3 regions of the Aminobacter sp. Y103A genome follow, and region 3 is predicted to be linked to each of the others. Evidence: predicted binding sites of a transcription regulator. Region 3 holds the regulator's gene; each other region holds the start of a gene.
The links. Region 3 encodes PhoB, which activates phosphate uptake and scavenging genes when phosphate is short. Its sites were predicted from a motif close to TGTCATNNANCTGTCAT; they were not measured.

Region 1 (4,670 bases), 2.4 Mb from region 3:
TCGAACGGCTTGAGCGCCTTGACCACGGCCGGTTTGCCGTCGGCCAGCCGCACCTTCCAGATGCGGCTGGAAAACGTCTCGGCAATCAGCTGGGGATCGCTGACATTCCAGTTCTTTGGCCACCGTTCCGGCCCGCGATCGGAAATGCCAGCCTGATCCATTCCTAGTGCTTGAGCCCGAGCATCAGGTCCATGTTCTGGACAGCGGCACCGGAAGCGCCCTTGCCGAGATTGTCGAGCAGCGCCACGAGGTTGACCTGGCCCTGGCCTTCGGTGCCGAAGACATAGAGCTTCATGCCGTCGGTGTCGGCAAGCTCGGTCGGGTCAAGCCGGTCGAGCTTGGCGCTGACCTCAAGCGGCACGACCTCGACGATTTCCTGTCCGGCATAGTGCGCGGCAAGCGTTGCGTGGATGTCGGCGATCGAGGCCGAGCCATTGAGGTCGGCGAGGTGCAGCGGCACCTGGACGATCATGCCCTGGGCAAAGCGGCCGACCGAGGGCGCAAAGATCGGGCGGCGCTCGAGCAGGCCATGCTGCTTCATCTCGGCAACGTGTTTGTGCATCAGCGGCAGGCCGTAGAGGAAGTGCGGCGCAGCGATGTGGTCGGGGCGCGAGGCGTCCTCCATCTGGCCGATCATCTGCTTGCCGCCGCCGGTGTAGCCGGAAACGGCGTTGACGCTGACAGGGTAGTCGGCCGGCAGGGTGCCGGCCGCGACCAGCGGACGGATCAGCGAGATCGCGCCGGTCGGATAGCAGCCCGGGTTGGCGACGAGCCGTGCATCGGCGATGCGCTTGCGCTGGGCAGCGTCCATCTCGGCAAAGCCATAGGCCCAGTCGGGGTGGACGCGATGCGCCGTCGACGTATCGATGATGCGGGTCGAGTTGTTGCCTTCGAGAATGCGGACGGCTTCCTTCGAGGCATCGTCGGGCAGGCACAGGATGGCGACATCCGCCTCGTGCAGGCGCTCGGCCCTGAGGTCGACGTTGCGGCGTTCGGCTTCCGGGATCGACAGCACGGCGAGGTCGTCGCGGGCGGCGAGGCGCGTGCGTATCTGGAGGCCCGTGGTGCCGTGTTCGCCGTCGATGAAGATTTTCGGTTTCATTGTCTGCCGTCCGTCGAAAAATTCGTTATTTCAGGTGGTTATGGCCAAATTCGGACTCTCGTCCGCAAGCCGTTGATTCAATGCCTCAGGCCTTGTCGCGCGCCTTCTTCTCGGCCAACAGGCCGAGATAATGCATGGCGACCGTCGAGCCGGCGATAGCCGTAATATCGGCATGGTCATAGGCCGGTGCAACCTCGACGATGTCGGCGCCGACGATGTCGATCTGGGTCATCTGGCGCAGCACCGACAGGATCTTGGCCGACGACGGGCCGCCGGCCACCGGCGTGCCGGTTCCGGGCGCAAAGGCCGGGTCGAGGCAGTCGATGTCGAAGGTGACATAGGTCTTCTTGCCGCCGGTGCGTTCGGCGATCGCATAGGCGATGTCGGCAGCGCGCATCTCCTCGACCTCGTGGCCGTAGAGGATCTTGATGCCGCAATCGTCGGGCGCGTGCGTACGGATGCCGATCTGGATCGAGCGATCGGGGTCGATGATGCCGTCCTTGACGGCGCGCGCCACGAACGATCCGTGATCGATGCGCTTGCCGTCGTCAGGCCAGGTGTCCTGGTGGGCATCGAACTGCACCAGCGCCATCGGGCCGTGGATCGCCGCATGCGCCTTCAGCACCGGCCAGGTGACGAAATGGTCGCCGCCGAGCGTCAAAAGGAAGGCGCCCGATCTCAGGATCTTGGCTGCTTCGCGCTCGATTGCAACAGGGGTCTTCTGGTGGTTGCCGCTGTCGAGCAGGCAGTCGCCATAGTCGATGACGGCGAGGTCGTCGAACAGGTCGCGGTTGAACGGGTATTGCGGGTCGCAATCGAAGATCGCCGAGGCGCGACGGATGGCCTGCGGGCCGAAGCGTGCGCCCGGCCGATTTGTGACGGCGGCGTCGAAGGGGATGCCCCAGACCACCGCCTCGGCCCCAGTGACATTCTTCGAATACTTGCGGCGCATGAAGGACAATGCCCCTGCATAGGTCGGATCACCCGAGCGACCCTTGGGGCCGCGTGCGGTAAAGGCGTGATCGATCGACGAAGAGGGCATGGGCAGTTTCCTTATTCGGTCTTTCGGAATTCGGTCGTTCAGAATTGCGAGGCGCAAGAACTACAGAAGCCTGAACCAACATGCCAGCCCCATGGCGAATTGCGTGTGACAGCTGCATTCATCGCCCTGTCATCTGTCTTTCACGCCCATGTCATCGCCGCCTTTTAGGTCGCTCCAGGCATATCAAGCCATGGAGCGATTCCCATGCGGACAGTTCTGGCAGGCGCAGTCTCGGTCTTGCTGACCCTCGCTCTGGCGACGTCTGGCCATGCCGGTTCTCGTTCCGAAGAGATCCTCGCGCGCTTCGAAAATGCCAATCAGTGGCGTGACCATGTGATGGTCGTGGCGCACAGGGCAGGCGGCCTGCAGGACGGCAAGCGGCGCTTTGCCGAAAACTCCATCGCCGCCCTGCGCGATGCGATCTCTCTCGGCGCCGAAATGGTCGAGATCGACATCCGCCGCTCCGCCGACGGCGAACTGATCGTCATGCATGACAGCTGGCTCGACCGTACCACCGACTGCACGGGCGAGGTCGTAACCCGCGCCATGGACGAGCTCAGGACATGCCGGCTCGTCGTCGAGGGCACCGGCACTGTCACCGCCGAAACAGTGCCGACGCTGCGGGAATATCTGTCGGTCGCCAAGGGCAGGATCCTGGTCAATCTCGACAACAAGCTCGACACCGCCGACCTCATCGACATGGTTGCGCTGGCGCGCGCCATGGAGATGGAAGAGCAGGTGGTGGTCAAGGCGAACCTGTGGAATGCCGAGCGTGTCGCCGCCGTGAAGGCGGTGATGGCGCGGGTGGGGCAAGGCTTCCAGTTCATGCCGATCATGGCTGACGACGCCGTGCGCGACCCCGCTTTCGTCGAGGCATCGGGCAAGGCTTTCGCCGCAAATGCCGTGGAGATGATTGCCTGGCGCGGCGACACCGAAACCATGACCGTATCTGGCGGGCCGCTGTTTTCGGCCAGGGTCAAGGCAGCGGCCATTCGCGGCAACTGGCACATCTGGGTCGACACTCATGCCATCGTCAACAAGCCGGGTGGCTATCTCGCCGGCGGCCGCGGCGACGAACTGGCGGTGGCCGCCGGGTTTCCCAACGAAGTGTTCGGCTTCTGGGCCGAACGCGGCGCGACGATGATCCAGACCGACGAGCCGCGTGCAGCCATCAACTGGCTGGCCGCCAATGGCTATCGTGTGCCTTATGCCGAATTGGAAAAACCCGTGGCCTCTGTCGCAGGCCAGGCGGGCGCGTCCCAGCCGCCGACCAACTGATGCCGCGGGAAGGGGCTAATACGCACTCGAGCCCCGAAGCGCCTTGCGCCGGTCCTTGAGCGAATATTTCGAGCCGCCCTCCTTGAGAAGCCTCTTGCCCTTTTTCTTGCAGTGGCTGTCGGCCTTGCCGGCGGCCTTTCGCGCGTCGGCACCCTTTTCGATCGCCTTGTCATAGGCGCGCATCCAGCAACTGTCGAACGAGGTTGCCCGCTTGAGAAACTTGTTCGACGCGGCCTCTGCTGGGCCAGCGGCAAAGGCTATGGCGACTGCCAGTGCGAGCATGCGGACCATGGTGATTTCCACCGGCGGCTTGAAGTTGCGCTTCCAAGCATAAGCCAGGCCGGCCGGAACAGCATGCGGAAAAGAAAAAGGCCGCCCGAAGGCGGCCTTTCCGAAATCCGGACTGCGAAACGCTTAGCGCTTCGAGAACTGGAACGAACGGCGGGCCTTGGCCTTGCCGTACTTCTTACGCTCGACGACACGGCTGTCGCGGGTCAGGAAGCCGCCCTTCTTGAGCACGCCGCGCAGCGTCGGCTCGTAGTAGGTCAGCGCCTTGGAGACGCCGTGACGAACAGCACCGGCCTGGCCCGACAGACCGCCGCCGACGACGGTGGCGATGACGTCGTACTGGCCGACGCGAGCAGCCGCGACGATCGGCTGGTTCAGGATCATCTGCAGCACCGGACGGGCGAAATAGGTCGCGAATTCCTTGCCGTTGACGATGATCTTGCCGGTGCCCGGCTTGATCCAGACGCGAGCAATGGCGTTCTTGCGCTTGCCGGTGGCATAGGCGCGGCCGCTCTTGTCGAGCTTCTGGACGTGGACCGGAGCTGCCGGCTGTGCGGCTGCAGCGACGGTGCCGAGTTCTGCGAGCGAGCTGAGATCAGCCATGATTACGAGGCCTTCTTGTTCTTGGCGTTCAGCGCGCCGACGTCGAGCGTCACAGGCTGCTGGGCGACATGCGGATGGTCGGCGCCTGCATAGACGCGGAGATTCTTCATCTGGCGACGACCGAGCGGGCCACGCGGGATCATGCGCTCAACGGCCTTCTCGAGCACGCGCTCAGGGAAACGGCCTTCGAGCAGCTGGCGCGCGGTGCGCTCCTTGATGCCGCCGGGGTGGCCGGTGTGCCAGTAGTACACCTTGTCGGTGAACTTCTTGCCGGTGAACGCGACCTTGTCGGCGTTGATGATGATGACATTGTCACCGTCGTCGACGTGCGGGGTGAAGGTCGGCTTGTTCTTGCCG
Region 2 (4,670 bases), 160 kb from region 3:
GACGAATTTCGACGACAGCCCGAACGGGTCCTCGCGCAGCATCGACTGGCGCAACGCCTGGCTGGCCGGCCAATAGAAGAAGATCAAGGTGATCGCCAGCTGCGGCGCCACCAGCAGGTAAGGCAGGATCTTGTTGGGAAAGACGACGCGTGGGGACAATGAGGGCCTCTGGTTACGCGTTTGTCAGAAATGGCCTGGCGCCGCATTCTTCGGCCCAGCGTTTGCGCTGCCCCTCACCCTTACCCTCTCTCCCCGTGAAGAACGGAAAGAGGGAGCGGGCCACCTTGCCGCTTGTCCCTTCTCCCCGTCATAAGGGGAGAAGGTGCCGGCGGGCGGATGAGCGGCAGCGCTACGATGGCATCAAGCGGGCGTCAGTTGCCGATCGCTTCCTGGATCGCCTTGTTGCCGCGCGTGACAGCGTTGTCGAGCGCCTGCTGGGCGGTCTGCTGGCCGGCGAGCATCTTTTCGAACTCTTCGTTCTCGATGTCGCGGACCTGCGGCAAGTTGATGAGGCGCACGCCCTTCGAGTTTTCGGTCGGGGCCTTGCCCATCATCTGGGTGATCGGAATCTCTCGGCCCGGGTTCTTGTCATAGAAGCCGGACTTCTTGGTTTCTTCATAGGCAGCAATGGTGACCGGCAGGTAGCCGGACACCTGGTGCAGGCGGGCCTGAATCGGCGTCTGCGACAGGAAGGTGAAGAAGGCTGCGACGCCCTTGTACTCTTCGTCCGATTTGTCGCCAAAGACCCAGAGGCTGGCGCCTCCCGGGATGGTGTTCTGCGGTGTGCCTTCGAGATCAGGATAGTAGGGCAACTGGCCGAGGCCATAGTTCATGCCCGACTTGATGACGTCGCCCAAGCCGCCCGAGGACTCGGTGAAAAGGCCGCATTCGCCGGCGAGGAAAAGCTGTTTGGCCTCGGAAGTGCGACCGCCATACTTGAAGGTGCCGTCCTTGGCGAGGTCGGCGATTGCCTGGAAGTGCTTGACGAAGGGCTCCGAATTGAACTTCAGCTCGACGTCTGTCCCGGCAAGGCCGTTTTCGTTGGTGCCGTACTGGAGGTTGTTCCAGGCGGCGAAATTCTCCAGGCCGATCCAGGTCAGCCAGGTCGAGGTGTAGCCGCAATTCGCAGCGCCGCTGGTCTTGATCTTCTTGGCGGCTTCGAAGACTTCCGGCCAAGTCTTGGGCGGATTGTCGGCATCGAGACCGGCCTTCTGGAAGATGTCCTTGTTGTAGTAGAGGATCGGCGAGGACGAATTGTAGGGGAACGACAGCATCGTGCCATCCGGCTTCGAATAATAGGCGACAATACCGGGCAGGTACTGGCTCTTGTCGAAGGCCGCGCCACCCATGGAAAGGATATCGGCGACCGGCTTGACCGCGCCTTCGGCTCCCATCATGACGCCGGTGCCGACGTCGAAAACCTGGATGATGTGCGGCGACTGCTTGGCGCGGAAGGCGGCGATGCCGGCATTCAACGTTTCGGGATAGGTGCCTTTGAAAACCGGAACGATCTTGTAGTCGCTCTGGCTCTCGTTGAATTCCTTGGAAAGCTGCTCGACGACCTCGTTGTTCGCGCCGGTCATGGCATGCCACCATGAGATCTCGGTGACGGCGAAGGCGGAGGTGCTGGACAACAGCGTCATGGTGGCGGCAACTCCGGCCGCGAAGCCTAGGGTCTTCATTGTCTCGCTCCCGTTCTGGTTGGCGAAATGTTTAGTTCCGCTAGGACCAGTATTGTCGGATTATGACAGCGCCACAACAGTTTTGTAGCGATCGTATGAAGGTCGCATTTGGCGCGCTTCGATTTCGCTTTTTCCACAACCACATGACATGCTTTCGTTTTTCTAGAAAACGAAAACAAATTGCCGAGAATTGGACTCACCCCACCTGCCGACAACGCCGGCTAATGAACGGCTGGAAATGGAATGGACATGCCGCGCGGCTTCCTTCGCGGATGAAAACCGCGAAGATGACGGCCTCGACAGTGCAATCTCAAATTGCAGCGGCGCAAAAGCAAACGTGTGTGGACACGCAAGGCCCTAATTGGCGAGCGCCGCCTCGACCAGCTTTTTGGCGTCGGGGCTGGCCCATTCGGCGGGGCCGTTCATGTTGGCAAGCAGGCAGCCTTCGCCGTCGATCAAAAGCGTGACCGGCAGGCCGAGCGCCAGCCCTCGCTTCTTCAGATCGTTGAACACGGCGAGCGTGTTGTCGCGGTAATGGCCAAGCGAGGAGATGCCGATCTCTTCGAGGAACTTCTGCGGCTTGGTGTCGTCGCCGGTGTCGACATTGATCGCCACGACCTCGAACTCCTCGCCGCCCATCTCGCGCTCCAGAGCATCGAGCGCCGGCATCTCGGCGCGGCACGGCGCGCACCAGGTGGCCCAGAGATTGACCAGCAACGTGCGACCGGCATGGTCGGCGATGGTCATCGGCTTGCCCTCGGGATCGTTGAAGGCAAGCGTCTTCAGCGACTGCGGCGGGTCGGCCGGCATCATCGCGGCGACATGGCCGACGGCGACGGCACCCACGGCTTTGGCCTTTTCTGCCTTCGCCGCGCACAGCTTGTCGTCGGGGCTTGCAGAACTGGTGTCGGCGGCGACCGTCGGCTGCGGCGTCTTGTTGCCAGGAAGGGTCGTGCTGACATATACCGCGACCGCGCCGGCGATCACGCCCGCAACGGCGGCAATCAGTATATGGCGTGGGGCTGGAAACATTTTTCTGCGGTCCGACATCTAATCAATTTTCTCCGGAGCCCGGGTATCACGATGAGCGACAAGAAGGCCAGCAACCAGATGTGGGGCGGACGTTTTGCCTCGGGCCCGGCTGCGATCATGGAAGCGATCAACGCCTCGATCGGCTTCGACAAGAAGCTGTATGCCCAGGACATCCGAGGGTCCGTCGCCCACTCCGAGATGCTGGCGGAAACGGGCATTATTTCGGCTGGCGATCAACAGAAAATCGCTCACGGCCTGAACACGATCCTGCGAGAAATCGAGGACGGCAAGTTCGCCTTCTCGACCCGGCTCGAAGACATCCACATGAATGTCGAGTCGCGCCTTGCCGAACTGATCGGCGCCTCCGCCGGACGCCTGCACACTGCACGCTCGCGCAACGACCAGGTGGCCGTCGACTTCCGGCTCTGGGTCAAGGACGAGTTCCATCGCGTCGCCGAGGCACTGAAGGGGCTGATCGCCGCCTTCCTCGAACGCGCCGAGCAGCATGCCTCTACCGTGATGCCCGGCTTCACCCATCTTCAGACGGCGCAGCCGGTGACCTTCGGCCATCACTGCATGGCCTATGTCGAGATGTTCGCCCGTGACCTCAGCCGCGTGCGCGACGCCATCGAACGCATGAACGAGAGCCCGCTGGGTGCGGCAGCGCTTGCCGGCACCGGCTTCCCCATCGACCGCTTCAAGACTGCCAAGGCCCTCGGCTTCCGCGAACCGACGCGCAACTCGCTCGACAGCGTGTCGGACCGCGACTACGCGCTGGAGTTCCTGTCGATCGCTGCGATCTGCGCCACCCACATGTCGCGCCTCGCCGAAGAGATCGTCATCTGGTCGACGCCGCAATTCGGCTTCGTGCGCCTGTCGGATTCGTTCTCGACCGGCTCGTCGATCATGCCGCAGAAGAAGAACCCCGACGCCGCCGAGCTGGTGCGCGCCAAGACCGGCCGCGTCAACGGCCACCTGATCGGCCTCTTGACCGTCATGAAGGGCCTGCCGCTGACCTATTCCAAGGACATGCAGGAAGACAAGGAAGCGGTGTTCGACGCCGCCGAGACGCTCGACCTGATGCTGGCCGCGATGACCGGCATGGTCGGCGACATGACGATCAACGAGCAGGCGATGAAGAAGGCCGCCGGCTCGGGCTACTCGACCGCCACCGACCTAGCCGACTGGCTGGTGCGGACGCTGGGCATGCCGTTCCGCGAGGCACACCACGTCACCGGCCGTGCCGTGGCGCTGGCCGAAAGCAAGAAGGTCGGGCTCGAAAAGCTGGCACTGGAAGACCTCAAGTCGATCCATGACGGCATCACCGACGACATCTTCTCCGTGCTGTCGGTGCAGAACTCGGTGAAGAGCCGCACGTCCTTCGGTGGAACAGCACCTGCAGAGGTCAAGAAGCAGGTTCGCTATTGGAAGAAACGGCTGGCAAAAGCGTGATCTAGCCGGGGTGCAAAGCCCAAGAATCTCCGCTACAAGCAGCGGGGAAATTTTCGCGGACGGATGGAACATGACCGCTGGCAGGATTCTGGTGACGCTCGGGCTGATTGCGGCGGTTGGCATGGCTTCCGCCTGCGGCCGCAAGGGCGACCTCGACACCCCCTATGAGGCTGCCGTGCAGGCGCAGAAGGATGCCCAGAAGGCCGGCCAGCCGGCTGGCCCGGCACCGGTAAAACCGGTCGAGGACAAGCCTTTCATCCTCGACCCGCTGCTCTGAGCCGCTGTTCATTTTCGAAAGCATGCTGCCGTGAACCATTTCGACTATCGTGACGGCGTCCTCCACGCCGAAGACGTGGCGCTGACCGATATCGCCGCTGCCGTCGGCACGCCGTTCTACTGCTACTCGACCGCGACGCTGACGCGTCATTTTCAGGTCTTCTCCAAGGCCTTCGCAGATCTCGATGCGCTGGTCTGCTATGCGCTCAAGGCCAACTCGAACCAGGC
Region 3 (4,670 bases):
GATCAGGCGGTCGTAGCCGACAACAGGAATGCCTTCGGCGACGGCCTTGTCGACAGCCGGTCCGATGGCCGAGGCGTCCTGAGCCAGGATGATCAGGGCGTTGGCGCCCTGGGAGATCAGGCTTTCGACGTCGGTCAGCTGCTTGGCCGGCGACGACTGCGCGTCAGCCGAGATGTACTTGTCGCCGGCGGCCTCGATGGCGGCCTTCATGGCGGCTTCGTCGGTCTTCCAGCGCTCTTCCTGGAAGTTCGACCAGGAGACGCCGATGACCTTGTCCTTTGCCGAAGCCACTGCCGTAAGCGACAGAGTCATGGCAACGCCCGCCAGGATGGCGGTGGTAAACTTTTTCATTATTTCCTCCCTGCGCCCAATGGGCGCGCCTACTTCGCGATAGCCCTTGGAGAAGCTCTTTTTTTCGAGCCTCGAAAAAATACTGACTCAATGCCCGGCCACTGTCAACATGGTTTCGCGAGCGCTCCTTATTTTTTTCGGAGCCCGAAATAAATAGAGACATTTGGCGCTGGCTCTGTCACAATCACTTGGCGCGTAAGGGACTGCCGCTTAAGAAGGGCAGCGCTTCGCCGGGAGGAAGACGAGCACATGTCGGTCGGCATACGTCACGACGATCTGAGACGGCGCAACCGCGCCATGGTTATATCCGCGGTTCGCCGAGCCAGCCAGCCATCGCGCACCGAAATCGCTGCCACCACCGGCCTCAGCCATTCGACGATCTCGACGATTTCCTCCGATCTCATATCAGAAGGCATCCTTGCCGAGGCCAAGTTCAGCGAACCCGTCTCCATGAAACGGGGGCGGCCGCAGGTCGGGTTGATGCTCGATGCCGACGCTGCGTCTGTCGTTGCGGTCGTGCTCTCGCTCAACAGCCTGTCCGCCGCCATCATCGACTATGCCGGCAACACCGTGACCGAAGAGACCCGGCGGCTTGTCACGCAGCAGATGCCTGCCGAGGCGCTGGTCGACGAATGCGTCGGAATGGTCCGGCGCCTGATCGACAGCGCCGGCGCTTCGGGCGGCGCCGTCCTACGCATCGCCATCGCCGTCCAGGGCATCACCGACGCCGCCTCGCGCAAGCTGTTGTGGTCTCCCATCACCCGCTACGACGACATCCCCTTCGCCGACCGGCTGGAGCAGGAGTTCGGCGTACCTGTTTCGGTTGAGAACGACTGCAACATGATCGCCGAGGCCCTGCGCTGGCGAGATCCGGTGCGTTATCGCGACGACTTCATCGCCATCCTGCTCTCGCACGGCATCGGCATGGGCCTAGTCATCAAGGGCGAGCTGTTCACCGGCACGCAGTCGTCGGGTGCCGAGTTCGGCCACATGATCCACCGCCCGGACGGCGCGCTTTGCCGCTGCGGCCGCCGCGGCTGCATCGAGGCCTATGCCGGCAACTACGCCATCTGGCGCAACGCAAGGGTTGGCGACGAGAATGCCGAGCCGCTGGCCGACCTGTCCGACGACGACATCAGGGCCGTGGCAGATGCGGCACGTGACCATGATGGCCCCGAACGCGAGGCCTTTCGCAAGGCCGGCGAAGCCATCGGCTTTGGACTCGGCTCGATGTTTGCGCTGTTCGACCCGGCCCCCCTCGCCTTCGTCGGCGTCGGCGCAACCGCCTTCGACATCATGGAGCCACATGTGCGCGCGGCCATCGCCAAGACGGCGGGCGGGCTGCACTCGAAGGCGATCTCCTTCGACACCGAACCCAACGAGGTTCCGCTCAAACGCGAGGGCGCGATGATGCGCGCGCTGCTTGCCGTTGATCAGGAGATTTTTGCCGCAGGCACGGCTCCACGCCGTGCCGGTGCCGACGTCGCCTAGCTGAGCGGAAAAGAGCCCGAAGCGGCTCAGTCCTCGCGGATGGCGTAGCCGGCACCGCGAATGGTCCGGATCACGTCAGGCATGCGGCCGTTGTTGACCGCCTTGCGCAGGCGCCCGACATGCACGTCAACGGTGCGCTCGTCGATATAGATCGTCTCGCCCCAGACATTGTCGAGCAACTGGCTGCGCGAGAACACGCGGCCCGGGTGCCGCATCATGAATTCGAGCAAGCGGAATTCGGTCGGCCCGAGCTTGATCTCGCTCTTCTTGCGGTAGACGCGGTGCGACTCGCGGTCGAGCATGATGTCGCCGACCTTGAGCACCGAGGACAGCACCTCGGGTTTGGCCCGGCGCAGCAGCGCCTTGACGCGCGCCATGAATTCCGGCGTCGAGAACGGCTTGACCAGGTAGTCGTCGGCCCCGGTCGAAAGCCCGCGCACCCTGTCGCTTTCCTCGCCCCGCGCCGTCAGCATGATGATCGGCAGGCGTTCGGTGTCGGGACGCATCCTGAGCCGGCGGCACAGTTCGATACCCGACAGCGCCGGCACCATCCAGTCGAGCACCAGCAGGTCGGGCACGTTTTCCTGGAGCCGGATCTCGGCCTCGTCGCCACGCGTGACGACCTCGACCTGATAGCCTTCGGATTCGAGATTGTAGCGAAGCAGCACGCCCAGCGGCTCTTCGTCTTCGACGACCATGACCTTGGGAGCGATCATTGGCTATACCTTGTCCTTGCGCATGGCCGCTTCTGGACCATGCGCTGATTTAACCTATGCAGCGCCCCCGCGCCAAACGCATGCGGTTGCGGAAATGCTCAGGCCGGAACCGTCGTCGTGGTCTCGTCGACCTTGGGCCGGTTCAGCGGCAGCTGCGTACCCGTCACGACGAAATAGGCGTTCTCGGCGATGTTGGTGACATGGTCGCCGATGCGCTCGAGGTTCTTGGCGCAGAACAGCAGATGCGTGCAGGCCGTGATGTTGCGCGGATCTTCCATCATGTAGGTCAGGAGTTCGCGGAACACGGCGGTGTACTGGATGTCGATCTTCTGGTCGTCGGCGCGCAGATCCTTCAGGCCCTCGGCCTGACGCGCGACATAGAGATCGACGACGCCGCGAACCTGGCCGAGCACCAGCTGCGCCATCGCATCGATCGAATGCGAGAGATTGCGCGGGGTCGGCGACTGGCCGACAGCGCCGACCCGCTTGGCAATGTTCTTGGCGAGGTCGCCGATGCGCTCGAGGTCACCCGCCATGCGGATGGCACCGACCACGGCGCGCAAATCCTGCGCCATCGGCTGGCGCTTGGCGATCAGCGTGATCGCCGAATTGTCGAGATCGCGCTGCTTGGCGTCCATGATCGTATCGTCGGCAACGACGTTTTGCGCCAGTGCCTGGTCGGACGTGAGAAGCGCGCGGATGGCGCCGGCCACCATTGCGCTGGAAAGATCGCCCATGTCGCGGATGAGCTGGTCGACGTGCTGAAGTTCTTCGTCGAAGGACCGGACTGTATGTTCGCCCATGATTTCTTCCTCGTATCGTGTGCCGCGACGAAACCCACTCAGCCGAAGCGGCCGGTGATGTAGTCCTGCGTCCGCTTGTCGTCGGGGTTGGTGAACATCTTGTCGGTCGGGCCTTCCTCGACGAGATAGCCGAGGTGGAACATCGCCGTGCGCTGCGACACGCGCGCCGCCTGCTGCATCGAGTGCGTGACGATGACGATCGTGTAGTTCTCGCGCAGTTCGTCGATCAGCTCCTCGACCTTGGCGGTGGCGATCGGGTCGAGCGCCGAACACGGCTCGTCCATCAGGATCACCTCGGGCGAAACGGCGATGGCGCGCGCGATGCACAGGCGCTGCTGCTGGCCGCCCGACAGGCCGGTGCCCGGCTCGTTGAGACGGTCCTTGGCTTCGTTCCACAGAGCGGCCTTCTGCAGGCTCTTCTCGACGATCACGTCGAGCTCGGCCTTGTTCTTGGCGAGACCATGGATGCGCGGGCCGTAGGCGACGTTCTCGTAGATCGACTTCGGGAACGGGTTCGGCTTCTGGAACACCATGCCGACGCGGGCGCGCAGCTCGACGACGTCGATCTTGGGATCGTAGATGTCTTCGCTGTCGAGTGTGATCTTGCCGCCGACGCGGGCTGCGTCGATGGTGTCGTTCATGCGATTGAGGCAGCGCAGGAAGGTCGACTTGCCGCAGCCCGACGGGCCGATCAGCGCCGTCACCTGATTCTGGCGAACGTCGAGATCGACGCCGAACAGCGCTTGCTTCTCGCCATAGTGCACGGTCACCTTGTCGCCGCGCATCTTGATGATTTCGTTCGTTCTGGCGTTCATCTCAGCATTCACCGCGTCGTCGAGGGATTTTTCGGTCATGATGTTCATAGCAGGATGCTCCTTGTCCATGCCCTACCAGCGGCGCTCGAAGCGGCGGCGCAGGACGATGGCGACGATGTTCATGGCCATGAGGAAGATGAGAAGAATGATGATGGCGCCCGACATGCGCTCGACAAAGGCGCGTTCGGCCTCGTTCGCCCACATGTAGATCTGCACCGGAAGTGCGGTTGCGGGATCGAACGGCGTCTTGGGATAGTCGGCGACGAAGGCGACCATGCCGATCAAGAGAAGCGGTGCTGTCTCGCCGAGCGCACGCGCCAGGCCGATGATGGTGCCGGTCAGGATGCCGGGGGCGGCCAGTGGCAGGATGTGCTGGAACACCATCTGCATCTTCGAGGCGCCGAGGCCAAGCGCTGCCGAACGGATCGACGGCGGCACGGCAGCCAAGGCGGCGCGCGTCGCGATGATGATGGTCGGCAGCGTCATCAGCGTCA

Region 1: Amn_RS12415 (glycerophosphodiester phosphodiesterase family protein) is a predicted target of PhoB. The motif match lies at 2,272-2,288, and genes of this name have one in related genera.
Region 2: ugpB (sn-glycerol-3-phosphate ABC transporter substrate-binding protein UgpB) is a predicted target of PhoB. The motif match lies at 1,745-1,761, and genes of this name have one in related genera.

The regions. Positions count from the first base shown of each region.
Region 1 covers NZ_AP017986.1:2,545,881-2,550,550, forward strand. The annotation lists gene Amn_RS12400 (aminoglycoside phosphotransferase family protein) at 1-161, opposite strand, end outside; gene argC (N-acetyl-gamma-glutamyl-phosphate reductase) at 164-1,102, opposite strand; gene speB (agmatinase) at 1,188-2,144, opposite strand; gene Amn_RS12415 (glycerophosphodiester phosphodiesterase family protein) at 2,349-3,422, shown strand; gene Amn_RS12420 (hypothetical protein) at 3,438-3,713, opposite strand; gene rpsI (30S ribosomal protein S9) at 3,837-4,313, opposite strand; gene rplM (50S ribosomal protein L13) at 4,316-4,670, opposite strand, start outside.
Region 2 covers NZ_AP017986.1:4,786,123-4,790,792, forward strand. The annotation lists gene ugpA (sn-glycerol-3-phosphate ABC transporter permease UgpA) at 1-159, opposite strand, end outside; gene ugpB (sn-glycerol-3-phosphate ABC transporter substrate-binding protein UgpB) at 372-1,682, opposite strand; gene tlpA (thiol:disulfide interchange protein TlpA) at 2,040-2,732, opposite strand; gene argH (argininosuccinate lyase) at 2,766-4,166, shown strand; gene Amn_RS23430 (lipoprotein) at 4,237-4,443, shown strand; gene lysA (diaminopimelate decarboxylase) at 4,474-4,670, shown strand, end outside.
Region 3 covers NZ_AP017986.1:4,943,181-4,947,850, forward strand. The annotation lists gene xylF (D-xylose ABC transporter substrate-binding protein) at 1-351, opposite strand, end outside; gene Amn_RS24215 (ROK family protein) at 601-1,842, shown strand; gene phoB (phosphate regulon transcriptional regulator PhoB) at 1,869-2,558, opposite strand; gene phoU (phosphate signaling complex protein PhoU) at 2,657-3,361, opposite strand; gene pstB (phosphate ABC transporter ATP-binding protein PstB) at 3,400-4,224, opposite strand; gene pstA (phosphate ABC transporter permease PstA) at 4,249-4,670, opposite strand, start outside.